Regions from separate parts of the Paenibacillus sp. MDV22-iso6 genome, predicted to be linked through region 1. Evidence: riboswitches for the same ligand, from Rfam matches in the RefSeq annotation. Region 1 holds a riboswitch; the other holds the start of a gene.
The links. A riboswitch is a leader RNA that binds a small molecule or an ion and turns the genes downstream of it on or off. The one in region 1 is predicted to bind ZMP and ZTP.

Region 1 (4,764 bases):
CATAGGCTCGAGTCAAAGATCGCATGATGTTAATCGCTGGGAAGATTCAGACCGCATCCTTGGGCAGAGCAGATATGTTATAATTATAGGAATCAGAAAACATAAGCGAAGAAGGCATCTCGGAAGCGGAATGTCTTGCATTAACTACCCTACTGAAGTTTAGGAATGATGGATATATGACGAGAGAGAACGAGCAATTGCATCAGTCTTCCATGAAAGGCATGGAGAACGATGAAAGTACAGAGAAAATGGTTACAAGTATGTGGGATGTCAATGTACTGGTAACCAATGAGAACAAGAATGACGTGGCAAAAGGGAGTGCGTATAAACAGGCTCTTGCTGACTTACAGGATGCCGCAGCCTGTCTTCGTCAAGGACAGACCGTGGCATTCCCAACCGAGACGGTATACGGTCTTGGCGCAGACGCTCGCAGTACAGCTGCGGTTGAAGCTGTATTTGCAGCCAAAGGGAGGCCTTCAGATAATCCGCTGATTGTGCATATTGCACAGCGTGACCAGTTGGATTCACTGGTCACGGAAGTGAATGGCACAGCGGAGGCGCTGATGACGGCCTTCTGGCCGGGGCCGCTAACGCTTGTGCTGCCGGTTAGGCCAGGGGCGGTATCCCCGCGAGTTACCGCCGGTTTGGACACGGTGGCCGTGCGGATGCCGGACCATCCGGTGGCCTTGCAGTTGATCGCGGCGGCGGAATGCCCGGTCGCCGCGCCGAGCGCTAACCGCTCCGGGCGGCCAAGCCCGACCCTCGCAGCACATGTGCGCGAGGATCTGGCAGGCCGCATCGGCGGCATCGTGGACGGCGGCCCCACCGGGGTGGGCGTCGAGTCCACGGTGGTGCAGGTCGGTGACGACGGTACCGTCACCATCCTGCGCCCTGGCGGCATTACGGCGGAACAGCTGTCCGCCGTTGCCGCCCGTGTCGCCACGGACCCGGCGCTGCTCGCCGAGGGGCCCGGTGGCGATGACAGCCCGGCGCCGCGCTCGCCGGGCATGAAGTACACGCACTACGCGCCCACAGGTGCGCTGTGCGTGGTGGAGGGGCCGCCCGCAGCGGTGGCGGCCTGGATCAGCGCCGCCCTCGCAGAGGCGGCGCAGCGCGGGGAGCGCACCGCAGTGCTGGCGTTCGCCGAGCACGCGGAGCAGTACCGCGCCGATGCCGTGTTCTCGCTGGGCGAAGCCAGCGAGCTGGAGGAAGCAGCGCGCCGGCTGTACGCCGCGCTGCGCAGCTGCGATGAGCAGGGGGCCACATATATTGTGGCTGAAGCCTGCTCACGCGAAGGGCTGGGAGCAGCCGTCATGAACCGGCTGCTCAAGGCGGCAGGTCACCGACTCATTCAGGTCGGTGACCGATAGCTCCCTTTTTCCATAATATCGCTAGAATATTTCCCTCTGGCACTCGTCCTCTAGTTACGACTAGCAATTCCATTTTTTTGAGCTGGGATTGCAAAATGTCTTCTCAGGTCATGTTTATGTCCTTGTCCGCATAAGGTGTACAAGAACCTTTACGTGACTTGGGGGTATGGGGATGTGGGATGTGTCTGCCCATGTAGGGCAGTTGGTAACCATTTTGATTATGGCCGTCGCTCTCGGACTCGACGCGTTCTCACTCGGCATCGGGATTGGTATGAAGGGCATTCGTATGAGAGACGTATTGCGAATCAGTACCGTAACGGCCCTGTTTCACATCATCATGCCGCTCATCGGCATGTATACGGGCAAATATGTCAGTTCCTTGCTTGGTGACATTACGACGTATGCAGCTGGCGGTCTGCTGGTCCTGCTCGGCGCCCATATGATCTTGAACGCTTTCCGGGAGGGAGATACCAAACTGGTGGATCATCGATCTTTGCTCGGTGTGATACTGTTCTCACTGAGTGTCAGTGTGGATTCGTTTTCCGTTGGAGTCTCGCTCGGCATGTTCAGCAGTGACTTGGTGTTAACGGTACTGGCTTTTGGCGTCTGTGGTGGAGCAATGTCCGTCATGGGTCTGATGTTGGGACGGCGTGTGAGCCAGAATATGGGCGATTACGGAGAAGCGGTCGGCGGAGCGATCTTGCTCGCTTTTGGACTTTTGTTTATATTTTAAAAAAAACGACGTTAACCATAATTACAGCCTAGTGCAGTCTTCAATATATAGTTAAGAGTTTCATTGGTTCAGATGGAGTTTCAAACATGATTCGACAACATTTGCAAAATGGGGAGGCTAACCACAATGAAACATATTTTGTTTGTATGTACAGGGAATACATGTCGCAGCCCCATGGCGGAGGGACTTTTACGTAAACTGGCGTCTGAGCGGGGCATTCAGGTGGACGTTCGTTCCGCAGGTGTAGCCGCAACAACGGGCATGCCGATTTCCCGTCATGCGGAGGCTGTATTAAGGGATCACAACGTTGAGGGACCCCCACATTCGACGCTTCTTAGCTCCAACCTAGTCGGCTGGGCCGACCTGATTCTCACGTTAACACGCAGTCATAAACAGCATGTCATGCAGGTTTTTCCTGACTCGGTACACAAGACGTATACCTTGAAAGAGTATGCGGAAAATGACGAACAAGTCTTGAATGATCTTCAGGAATTGGACAGCCTGTTTGCAACATTCGAAATGAAACGTGCGCTAGGTCAGGAGATTTTGGCATCTGAACGTGAGCGGGCAATCGAGATCAGACAACGCATTCCGAGCTTTGATATTTCGGACCCGTTTGGCGGCAGTCGCGACGATTACAACATCGCTGCGGCAGAGATTCGGACTGCGCTCGATAGACTTTTGGACAAGTTGGAGTAATTGGATTCGTTTAATCATTCCCAGGTACCGATAGATTTCCATATAAAAAACGTACATGGGATGTAAATTACCCGTTGATTTTAAACGCAGGTTGTTTTATGATGAATGGGAAAACAGGGATCCGGTGTAACTGGCGACGAAGTGGGCATAACCACGATGGAGCACCGGAACAAACGGCCGGTCGCCTGGGCAAAAGAGCAATTCTGCGTTACCCGCAGACTGCTCTTTTTTTCGTCTTTCATCTGATTATTCGCTATAATAGTACCTGAAATGCCATACAAGAGAATACCAAGGGCAGCCAAGAGGAAGCCGGGCATGATTTTATCGGGAGGCGATAGGATGACTATTGAGTTAGATTCGGAACAACCCGGATTGCATGAACAGACCGCATCCATTCTGCGTGAACTGGCGCTTGCCGGACAGCTTGGACCTGGACAGATCGTTGTGATCGGTACAAGTACAAGTGAAGTTGCAGGCAAACGGATTGGTACAAGCGGTGCTGTTGAAGTAGCGCAGCAGCTTCTTGCGGGTATACGCGAGGTGCAGCAGGAGTTCGGTTTTGATGTTGTATTCCAATGCTGTGAGCACCTGAACCGTGCGCTGGTTATGGAGCGTTCACTGCTTACACGTCTTGGATTGACTGAAGTGGGTGCAGTACCTGTGCCCAAAGCAGGTGGCTCCATGGCATCCGCAGCGTATCGCTCGCTGACCGATCCATGCCTGGCTGAACATGTGCAGGCCCATGCGGGACTGGATATTGGGGAGACGATGATTGGCATGCATTTGCGGCATGTGGCAGTACCTTTCAGAACAGCACTCCGCTACATCGGTGATGCCCGTGTAACTACAGCACTGACCCGTCCGAAGTTGATTGGCGGCGAGCGTGCAGTGTATCGTATGGAAGAGCAACCAGATTCGACATTTTGTGACTGATATCTTCAACCTATTTAAAGCCAAATTAGACTTTACACGAAAACGGAGAGTGCAACACCAATCTGAAGAAGCAAAGCGTTCGCCTTTATCCCCGGATTTCCCCCTTATTATAAGGGAGTTCAGAAAAATCTGGGGATAACAGCGATCGGAAGATGGTGATGCAATCGAAGTCAGGAGTGTAACCACTGTAGTTTCGCTTTATAACTTCACTTATAACTGGGAGGAATTTAATCATGGAACAATTGCGCAAGAATGACCCGGCAGTACTGGAAGCGATGAATCTTGAACTGAAACGTCAACAAAACAACATTGAGCTGATCGCGTCCGAGAACATCGTAAGCGAAGCGGTTATTGAGGCAATGGGATCTGTACTTACTAACAAGTACGCTGAAGGATATCCAGGCAAACGTTACTACGGTGGTTGTGAGCATGTGGATATCGTAGAAGATATCGCGCGTGATCGTGCCAAAGAATTGTTTGGGGCAGAACATGTGAATGTTCAACCTCACTCTGGTGCACAAGCGAACATGGCAGTATACCTTGCGGCTCTGAAACCGGGTGATACTGTGCTTGGTATGAACCTTGCGCATGGCGGACACCTCACACATGGTAGCCCGGTTAATGCTTCCGGATTGTTGTACAATTTCGTGGCTTACGGTGTACAAGAAGATACATTCCTGATTGATTATGATGAAGTGCGCAAAGCGGCATTTAAACATCGCCCTCGTATGATCGTTGCAGGTGCAAGTGCATATCCGCGTATCATTGATTTTGAAAAGCTTGCTTCCATCGCTAATGATGTAGGTGCTTTGTTCATGGTGGATATGGCTCACATTGCAGGACTGGTAGCTGCAGGCTTGCATCCAAGCCCGGTTCCACATGCGCATTTCGTAACGACAACAACTCACAAAACGCTGCGTGGACCCCGTGGTGGTATGATTTTGTGCCGCAAAGCTTGGGCAGCAGCGATTGATAAAGCGGTATTCCCTGGTTCCCAAGGTGGACCTCTGATGCACGTGATTGCTTCCA
Region 2 (4,764 bases), on a different contig from region 1:
TCTGGAAGACAATAAAAAGGGAACAACCCACTGTTTAGGGTTGTTCCCTTATACGTTACAAGGAAAATTCGGGTTTACAAAAAAATAAGTAAAAGAATTCCGACTACGAAGCAATAGTATGAAAAGTAAATCAAGTTCCCTCTTGCCATAATTCCCATGAACCATCTCATTGAAAAGTAGGTTACGATAAGGGTCGTAATGAACGCTAAAATGTAAGGTATAGCTAACTGCGCTCGGTGCGGATCGGTTACAATGTCAGAAGCCCCTAATATTACCCCGCCAATGCTGATCGGAATGTAGAGCATAAAAGAAAATTTCAACGCCGTTTCTTGTTTCATCCCGACAGCAATAGATGCAATCACTGTTGCACCAGAGCGGCTTATTCCCGGAATAAGAGCCACCGCTTGAGCCAGACCCACCAGTACTGCGTCTTTCGCAGACAAATCCCCATCTCTTTTGCGCCCGCGAAGGTTTCGAATAAGCCACAGCGCAACCCCTGTGATCAGTAAACTAATCGCAACCGTATAGACAGAAGTGAATATTTCTTCAATTTTATCCTTGAATAGCACAGCCCCGATCGCAGCAGGCAGGGTACCAATGATTATGTATAGACAAAACATAAAATCTGCTCTGTACTCCGCATTGCGAGAGACTAGAAATCGCCAGCCTCCTACAATAAGTTTTTTGATATCTTCCCGAAAAATAAACATAATGGCAATCAGTGAGGCTGTGTTTGTCAAAATTTCAAAGGATAATCCGTTCTGCTGCATGCCAAGCAGTCGTTGAACGATAATCAAATGTCCGCTTGAAGAAACCGGAATAGGCTCTGTAGCCCCTTGTACGATACCTAATAACACATATTTCAACCACAAAATAAAGTCTTCCATTGTATACTCCTACTCATTATTTTCGATTAGCTTTGACATATTTCAGTTGGGCCACAATGATGACACTAATAATCACCAAAAGGAACCACGAACTTATCTTGCTAAAACTGACCAGTTGCCAGGAGTCATGCTGGTCAGGGTATTTCCAGCCGTTAAAAAATGTAGCTATATTTTCAGCAGTCCAGATGAAAAAACCTACGATGACAAAAGCGAGCGTTAACGGCATTCGATAGGTAGTTAATCGTACCCGATAGATAATCCATGTTTTACGAAAAACAATAAATACCAGAGCGGTCAACCACCAACGAAAATCGGGAATAAAATGATGTGTGAAAAAGTTGATATAGATGGCTCCTCCTAACAGAACCGAAGATGCAAACCCAGGCCAGCCTGTCATGTCCATACGCAATCTGCGCCATATTTGGCACATAAAGCTTGCTACACTTGCATACATAAATCCGCTATAAAGGGGAACGCCAAAGAGCTTGGTATAACCAGGCTCAGGGTATGACCAGGATCCCATCCACACCTTATACATCTCCAGTACCAATCCAATCACGTGAAATATACATATGACTTTGATTTCATCACGTGTTTCCAATCCGCTCCGGTACATAAGGTATTGTACTGCTAATAAAACAAGCAGAATGGCATCATAGCGATAAAGAAAGGGTATCTGAATTACGCTAGAAAGGGCCAACGTTCCAAAGATCGCCACAGGAAAAATGCAACTCATCGCCTGATGATAACCAAAATGCAGGAGCTGTACTAAAGGTTTCAAGTTATGTTTATCTCCTTCCTAAGCCTTGTTCATAATAATATATATTTGGTCGGTTTGTAAAAAGAGAAAAAAAGATCTATATATTTTCTTATTTTCAATTCGAGCTTATTCAAAGACAAAACAGGCCCCTCGTCAACTGGAGGGACCTTGTTTTTTGGCTAATTCAATTATGCATTTTCAGACAGCTTGTAGGCAGATTTAATCGTATGTTCAATGAGCGTCGCAATCGTTACAGGACCAACACCGCCCGGTACAGGTGTGATTGCTGAAGAAGGAACAAAGCAAGCTTCGTAGTCCACATCTCCGACGTTGCCTTTGTTATAACCTGCATCAATAACGACAGCACCTGGTTTAATCCAGTCTCCTTTAACAAAGAGCGGTTTGCCCACGGCTGCAATTATGATATCGCCAAGCTTCACGATTTCTTCCAGATTCACGGTTTTGGAGTGGCAAGTCGTCACCGTTGCATTCCGGTTTAGCAGCATGGCTGAGACAGGTTTGCCCAGAATTGGACTTCTTCCGATGACAACTGCATGTTTGCCCTCGATCTGAATATTGTAGAAATCCAAAATGCGCATAATAGCCTGTGGTGTACAGGAAGGGAATTCTGCGTCTCCAAAAGCATTAAGTGCAAAACCGAGAGTCGTAACACCGTCAACGTCTTTCTCGATACTAATGGCATCAAAAGCTGCTCTTTCATCGATATGATTCGGGACAGGGTGCTGAAGCAAAATACCGTGTACGGAAGGGTCATCATTTAGCTTGTTTATTTCTTGAATTAATTCATCCGTGGTGGTATCCGCAGAAAGAACGACCTTAATGGATTGCACGCCTAAGCGAGCACAAGCATTTCCTTTCATACGCACATAAGTCGCTGAAGAAGGATCATCTCCGACGAGAATTGTAGCGAGACAAGGCTGAATGCCTTTTTCCTTCAGAATGGCAACCTTCGAGGCCATGTCTTCCTTCATAAAATCCGCTACCGTTTGTCCATTCAAGATCAGTTTGTCAGTACTCATTTTCACATCGCCCTTTCAACATAAAAAAGAGGCAAGGAAATAAATATTCCTTACCTCTGCCCAGGCGTACGGCTTATTACTAAACCATATGCTCCCTCACGGTTCACCGTGTTCGCCAGTTACATATGATCGATTAAATTGTTTAGATTGATAGTACTTGAAAAAGCAAAATTGTTCAATAGTTATTGGATTTCTCTTATCAAGAGAGATGACCTTAAGGATTAAGTATCTCGTCTATTAATGAAAATTCAACACGATCTACTTTCCAGCCCTTATTTGTATAGACGAGTGTGGCACTTCGGTAGAGTGTTTCCTTGTTACCGTAAACGGAACTAGAACCCGAGTATTGACTTAATCTAGCTGTATTACTGTCAGGGTAAGTCAGGCTGGATTGGCTAATGATTTTGAATTTAAAGTCATATTCCAGCCCTTTATCCTGAATAATTTGATTGATAAAACGATCTGTAAAATAGGTGCTAAAGTACGTCCGAATTTGCTTAATCGACGACAGATTTGTCGCTTCATTTAATTTGTCAACGAAGATTTGCTGTTGTTTGGCCGTTATTCTCTTTGTATTGGGCACTTGCACTTTGGGTTTTGCCATCGTTACCTGTAGTTGCTTACCATCAAGAGTAATAGTTGCTTGGCTGGTTTGTTGATTCCATTGCACGTCAGCGCCTAAAGTTTGACTGATAAACCGCGCCGGGACATAGGTGGTGTTATCGTTTAATTCCGCAGGAACATCCAGAGAAACTACCTCTTGGTTAACCAGTATCTTTTTAGAGTTAATGGTCAAAAGTATTGTCGTTTCACCTTTGGTCATGGTGATATTTTTTAGTTCTTTGTTCCAGTTAACTTCCGCTCCCAAGTTTTCGGACACTGCCCGTAACGGAATTAGAACACGATTATTTTGTAGCATGCCAGTATCCATTGTGATGTACTGGTTTGCAGCTTCCCCGGTAGCCGCAAAGCTCGGCAGGATGAGCAGAGTCGTTGTCAGCAAGGAAATAGTGATTTTTTTAAACATAGGCTCCTCCACTAAGGATTAATTATTTGAATATGTAGACGTTATCAAAATAGAAAATGTTTCTGTATGTAAGATGCCATTTCCCAAGCAGTAAGGTAGCCTAGGGCTTAATTCTAATTTTTTTCTTTTACCAGAGGAAATAGTTGATAACTGTTCTCACTCGTGATATATTGTTAACAAGTAAACTATTTCGGATTAATTTCCTGAATTAGTTTAATCATTCAAGGTTTTTTTATTGTTTATAAGTAAATAAGGAGCGATTGAAGAATGGATTCAAACGATCGAACAAAACAGTTACTGTATGACCAATTTATCCGGTTTTTACATGTATATGAGAATCACAAGGATACGGAAATTGAACATTTTCTAAGTATCGCCCAGCGGGAAAGCATGGACAAAATCCCTCAGCATTTGACCGCGGTTCATATGATAGATTGCATTGGCAAGCATGAGCCTATAAACAACACAGGTATTGCTGAGGCGATGAATTTGTCCAAAGCGAGTATTACCAAGATCGGCAACAAACTGCTGGAGGAAGGATTCGTCAAACGTACGAAAATGAATGACAACAAAAAGGAGAGCTACTTCCGGTTGTCACCGCAAGGCAAAAAGATTTTTGAACTACATGAACGTTTACATGTACTTGAGGCTGAACGGTTCTATCGTTCTTTGGACAAATATTCGGAACCGGAGCTGAAAATAATACATCAATTTCTTCAAGACAGCAGCATGGATATGGAATCCAGATAAACTGAAGGAGAGTGAAACACTTGAGTCTGGCAGAATTAATCAGGGAACGCAGAAGTATTCGTAAATGTAGTTCTACACCGGTGGAACAGGAGTTGGTTGTTGAATTGCTGCACAAGGCTACGCGGCTTCAACCATCTGTTGAAGCTGGCTCATGGCGTGTTGTTTATGCCGGAACCCCCGAAGCACGCAAACGGTTGGTGGACTGCATGCTGGAACAGATGTCGCAGAGCAAGCTCGGCAAGTTGATTCCGGGAAAACTGCTGTATGTGTTTAAAAAGAGGTTTACCGATATTCCTGCTC

Region 2: it holds a riboswitch for ZMP and ZTP, as region 1 does, so the genes downstream of both, AC4PM4_RS03145 (bifunctional 5,10-methylenetetrahydrofolate dehydrogenase/5,10-methenyltetrahydrofolate cyclohydrolase) here and AC4PM4_RS11485 (TIGR01440 family protein) in region 1, are expected to answer to the same signal.

Annotation. Positions count from the first base shown of each region.
Region 1 is NZ_JBZVDZ010000003.1:510,880-515,643, forward strand. It holds gene AC4PM4_RS11470 (L-threonylcarbamoyladenylate synthase) at 249-1,370, shown strand; gene AC4PM4_RS11475 (manganese efflux pump MntP) at 1,543-2,103, shown strand; gene AC4PM4_RS11480 (low molecular weight protein arginine phosphatase) at 2,230-2,802, shown strand; ZMP/ZTP riboswitch at 2,919-3,000, shown strand; gene AC4PM4_RS11485 (TIGR01440 family protein) at 3,142-3,735, shown strand; gene glyA (serine hydroxymethyltransferase) at 3,969-4,764, shown strand, end outside.
Region 2 is NZ_JBZVDZ010000001.1:740,737-745,500, forward strand. It holds gene AC4PM4_RS03135 (undecaprenyl-diphosphate phosphatase) at 75-887, opposite strand; gene AC4PM4_RS03140 (DUF817 domain-containing protein) at 904-1,668, opposite strand; gene AC4PM4_RS03145 (bifunctional 5,10-methylenetetrahydrofolate dehydrogenase/5,10-methenyltetrahydrofolate cyclohydrolase) at 1,836-2,687, opposite strand; ZMP/ZTP riboswitch at 2,739-2,820, opposite strand; gene AC4PM4_RS03150 (stalk domain-containing protein) at 2,902-3,714, opposite strand; gene AC4PM4_RS03155 (MarR family transcriptional regulator) at 3,982-4,464, shown strand; gene AC4PM4_RS03160 (nitroreductase family protein) at 4,476-4,764, shown strand, end outside.